2 regions of the Kitasatospora sp. NPDC001175 genome follow, and region 2 is predicted to be linked to the other one. Evidence: riboswitches for the same ligand, from Rfam matches in the RefSeq annotation. Region 2 holds a riboswitch; the other holds the start of a gene.

Region 1 (2,196 bases), on a different contig from region 2:
CGATGGTCTCGACCTTCACGCCCGCCTTCGGGTTGGCGGCCTCGACGTACTTGCCGTCACCGATGTAGATGGCGACGTGGTAGACACCCGAGTTGCTGCCGTTGTTGGACCAGAACAGCAGGTCGCCCGGCTGCAGCTTGTCCAGCGACACCTTGGTGGTGACGTCGGCCTGGTCGGCGGCGACGCGCGGCAGCGAGATGCCGGCCTGGCGGTAGGCGGCCTGGGTCAGACCGGAGCAGTCCCAGCCGCCGTCGCTGCTGCCGCCGTAGACGTAGGCCTGGCCGACCTTGGAGAGCGCGAAGTTGACCGCGGCGGCCTTGCTGCCGGTCGCGGTCGCGGCCGGAGCCGGGGTGGCGGGCTTGGCCGGAGCCGGCGCCGGAGCCGGGGTGCTGGAGCTGCTCGGCTTGGCGGCCGGCTTCTGGGTGTCCTGCTTCGGAGCGGCGGCCGAGGTGCTGCCGAGCGCCAGTTGCTGGCCGGGGAAGATCATGTCCGGACCCTGGGGCAGCACCGACTTGTTGAGGTCGTACAGCTTCTGCCAGCCGCCATCGACATTGTTCTTGGTCGCGATGGACGACAGCCAGTCGCCCGCCACCACGGTGTACTTGGCGCCGCTCGCGGCCTGCGGGGCGGCGGCCGGGGCGCTCTTCGGCGTGGCGGCCGGAGCCGGGGTAGCCGGGGCGGCGGGAGCCGGGGCAGCGGCCGGCGCGGAGGTGTCGACCTGGGCAGGAGCGCTGTCCTTGGTCAGACCGGCCTTGACCGAGCAGACCGGCCAGGCGCCGGGGCCCTGCGAGGCGAGGACCTTCTCGGCGATGGCGATCTGCTGCGCCTTGGTCGCCAGGTTGGCCTGCGGGGCGTACTGGGTGCCACCGAAGGCGGCCCAGGTGGAGGCGGTGAACTGCAGGCCACCGTAGAAGCCGTTGCCGGTGTTGATGCTCCAGTTGCCGCCACTCTCGCACTGGGCGACCTTGTCCCAGGTGGAGACGGAAGCGGCGGAGGCACCGGAGGCAGCGAGGGCGGGGATCGACAGGCCGAGACCGACCACACCCGTGGCGGCGATCAGACGGCGAGCACGCTTGTTGGCGTTGATGGGCAGCATGAAGGTGCGTTCCTCTCCCACGCCTGCGAGGTGAGCTGTCGGATTCGGGCTGGAGTTGCCCGGCCGTGCTGCGCACGGCTTCACCCCTAGCCCGGAACCGGCCGAATACTGGCCGGCTCTCGGGCGACTTACCTGGTTCCCCCGCCCCTGCCGTCGGTGCGTTCTGCGGTGCCAGCTGCTCCGGCGGCAGGACTCGGCGTTCCGGAAGAGCTGGGTCCGTGTGTCAACGAACGGAGAGCACGTTAAGCAGACTTAAGTTGAATCCGCAAACACCTGTGAGTTCCCTCACAGGCCATTCGCGGATTCCTCAAGATCGAATGCACGCCGGCATTTCCAGGGAATCCGATGGGGCTCTTTCAGGTATGCGGCCCGAGTGGGAATCTGCCTTCCTTTCAGGTGATGCCGCGGCATTTTCGGGGGGTCGGGGCGACCAGTTGTGAAGGTTTTGAAAAGCCCTGATGGGGAGTGGGGTCCGGGTCAATGTGGCCCACTGGAGAGGGTGATGGCAAATGTCCGAATTGCGAGTCGATGCGGCAAATGTCGCGCGGGGGTTTGCCAATTCGCCATCCGACTCCGGCCGCACGGCTCCAGGGGTCCGCACCCCGCTCGACCTGGGCCGAGCGGGGCCGCGGACCCCTGGGGATCCCGGAAACGCCGAGAGGCCCCTCGCGGGGGCCTCTCGTACGGTCTTGTCGGGTGCTCAGTCGGCGGGCTGCTCCGCGACGACGGCCGGGGCCTCGCCCGGGCCCGGGATGTTGAGCGCGGCCAGGTAGGTGGACGCGATCAGCTGACCGACGGTCGGGTAGGCGCCGAGCGGGGCCGCGCTCGGGCAGCCGGTCTCCTCGGCTGCCGCGGCCAGCAGCTCGGGATCGGCCTCGGGGCCGATCACCAGCGGGGCCAGTGCCGGCCGCTGGGATCCGGTGGCCTTCAGGTGCTCGACCGCGGCGGCGACCGAACCCGGCACGTCCAGGGCGGCGGCCACCACGGGTACCGCGAGCCGGGCGGCCAGCAGTACGCCGGTGATCCCGGCCGCCGCGGCGGACTCCTCGCCGCCGACGGTGGTCAGGACCACGCCGTCCGCCGCAGTGGTGATGGCGAAC
Region 2 (2,196 bases):
GGTCCCGGCGAGCGCACCGTGATCGACGTGGTACCGGCCTCGCTCGGCGGTGACGGCGGCGGCTGGCGGGTCCGCTACGTCCCCTTCAACGGCGGCGGTGTCGTTCCCTCCGATCTCGTCGGCCGCAGTGAGCGGCGCCGGATCGCGGTCACCCTGGGCACGGTGCTCACCGAGTACGCCGGTGTCAACCCGATCGCCTGGCTCACCGAGCAGGCCGCCGAGGTCGACGCGGACTTCCTGCTCGCCGTCGGCAGCGCCGACCTGAGCCCGCTGGGCACCCTGCCCGACAACATCCGTCCGCTCCCGTGGACGCCGCTGGCCGAGCTCCTCGACGTCAGCGACGCCGTGATCCACCACGGCGGTTCCGGGACCATGCTCACCGCCGCCGTCGCCGGCGTGCCGCAGCTGATCCTGCCGCAGGGCGCCGACCACTTCATCAACGTGGACGCCGCCGTGGCCAAGGGGTACGGGCTGCGTTCGGACAGCGACTCGGTGGACGCCACGCTGCTCACCCGGCTGCTCGACGACAAGACCCTGCGCGACGCGGCTGCCGCCCTGCAGGACGAGATCGACGAACTGCCGTCGCCGGCAGCCCTGGTCGGCGACTTCGAGCGGCTGTACCGCGAGACCCGCTGAGCACCGCCCGATCCGTCACGTCCGCCGAGGGGCGCGGGAACCAGCATGACCGCACATCTCCGAGGTGCGTGGTCGCCCACGCTGGTCCGCGCGCCGCTCAGCGGTGTTCCTGCACCCGACAGTGGGCTCGGCGAACTCCTCGGTCAGCGGCGAGGCACGCGTCCCGCACCAGGCGAGGCGGACCTGGTGCGGGGCGACACCGGTGATCGGGAGGTGCACGATCTCGGGGCGCGGGCGGGCGGGCGCGGTCGAACGGCGGCCCCGGTACAGCAGCGGCACACCCAACTCCGCTCCCCGCTCTGAGTGTCCATGCGGAGCCGGCCCCGGGCTCGTGGGCAGCAGCAGAGCCGGAGTCCAGTGGAAGGCTGAACGAATGTCGTGATTTTTGTGTGATGCACCGGATGCGGGCTTGTTATCCAGGTGATGATCCCTCTAATCTCCCTGCAGTTCGCCGTTGCGGACTCCCGGACGCAGTACGCCGAGTCCTGCCCATTCGCGCTCCGGGACATCGAGCACACCCTGGGCAGGAGCGGGGGAACCAGGTCAGTCGCCGTCCCCCACGGCTTGGGGTGAAGCCGCGTACCCACGCGGCCGGGCCACCTCCCGGTCCGAACCCGACAGCTCACCTCGTAGGCGTACGGAGAGGAATGTTCCGTGGTCTTTTCCGGCTCTGGCCGCCACCGCCGTCCCACCCAGGCCGACCGCGCCATCGCCGCCGCCGGCGTGGCGAGCGTGGGTCTGGCGCTCCCGCTGCTCACCGCTTCCGGGGCACACGCCGCGCCCGTCAAGACCTGGGACGCCGTGGCCCAGTGCGAAACCGGCGGCAACTGGAGCGCTGACGACGGCCAGGGCCACTACGGCGGCCTCGGTCTGACGCAGCGCGCCTGGGTCTCGCACGGTGGCGACAAGTACGCCGCCGAGCCCGACCACGCCACCAGGAGCCAGCAGATAGCCGTGGCCGAGCGGGTCCTCGAAGACTCCGGCACCGGCCTCTGGCCCAACTGCGCCGCGCAGGCCGGTCTGACCGATCAGGGCGGCAAGGGCGGCCGGCACGATGACGGTGACAAGGGCCGTCAGAACGATGACGGCGACAAGGCCGGTACCGCGCCCGGTTCGCAGGCTTCGGCCACGCCCACGCCGGCCCCCGCGCCTGACGCCCCGGCGGCCGCCCCCACTCCGAGCGTGCCTTCCGCCGACACCACTCCGCCCGGCACCCCAGCTCCGACCTTCCCCGGCCGCGCGGGCTACGACCCGGCCGCCGGCGTGTACTGGTACCAGGACAACGGCGTCTGGCACTGGACCGTCCAGCACGACATCTACATCAAGCACATGGACAGCGCGGCGGCCACCGCCCAGCCGAGCGCCGGCACCGACACCACCTCGCCGAGCCCGGCGGCTCCGGGCACCTCGCAGCCGGCGCAGCCGGGCGTCCCGACGACGGGGGCCACCCCCTCGATGCCGGCGACCGGCACCCCCGCCCCCGGCTCCGCGACCGGTACCCCGCAGCTTCCGGGCACACCCACCGCGGGTTCCGGCGCCGCCGCCGCGCCCGTGACGCCG

Evidence for each region. Region 2 has a riboswitch for cyclic di-AMP ahead of ACWDAK_RS13875 (transglycosylase family protein). Riboswitches for the same ligand answer to the same signal wherever they lie in the genome.
Region 1: linked by a shared signal. The riboswitch ahead of ACWDAK_RS28465 (transglycosylase family protein) and the one ahead of ACWDAK_RS13875 (transglycosylase family protein) in region 2 are both predicted to bind cyclic di-AMP.

Annotation. Positions count from the first base shown of each region.
Region 1 is NZ_JBSFJU010000049.1:13,430-15,625, reverse strand. It holds gene ACWDAK_RS28465 (transglycosylase family protein) at 1-1,117, opposite strand, end outside; cyclic di-AMP (ydaO/yuaA leader) riboswitch at 1,102-1,274, opposite strand; gene ACWDAK_RS28460 (sirohydrochlorin chelatase) at 1,797-2,196, opposite strand, start outside.
Region 2 is NZ_JBSFJU010000015.1:53,812-56,007, forward strand. It holds gene ACWDAK_RS13870 (nucleotide disphospho-sugar-binding domain-containing protein) at 1-636, shown strand, start outside; cyclic di-AMP (ydaO/yuaA leader) riboswitch at 1,142-1,286, shown strand; gene ACWDAK_RS13875 (transglycosylase family protein) at 1,291-2,196, shown strand, end outside.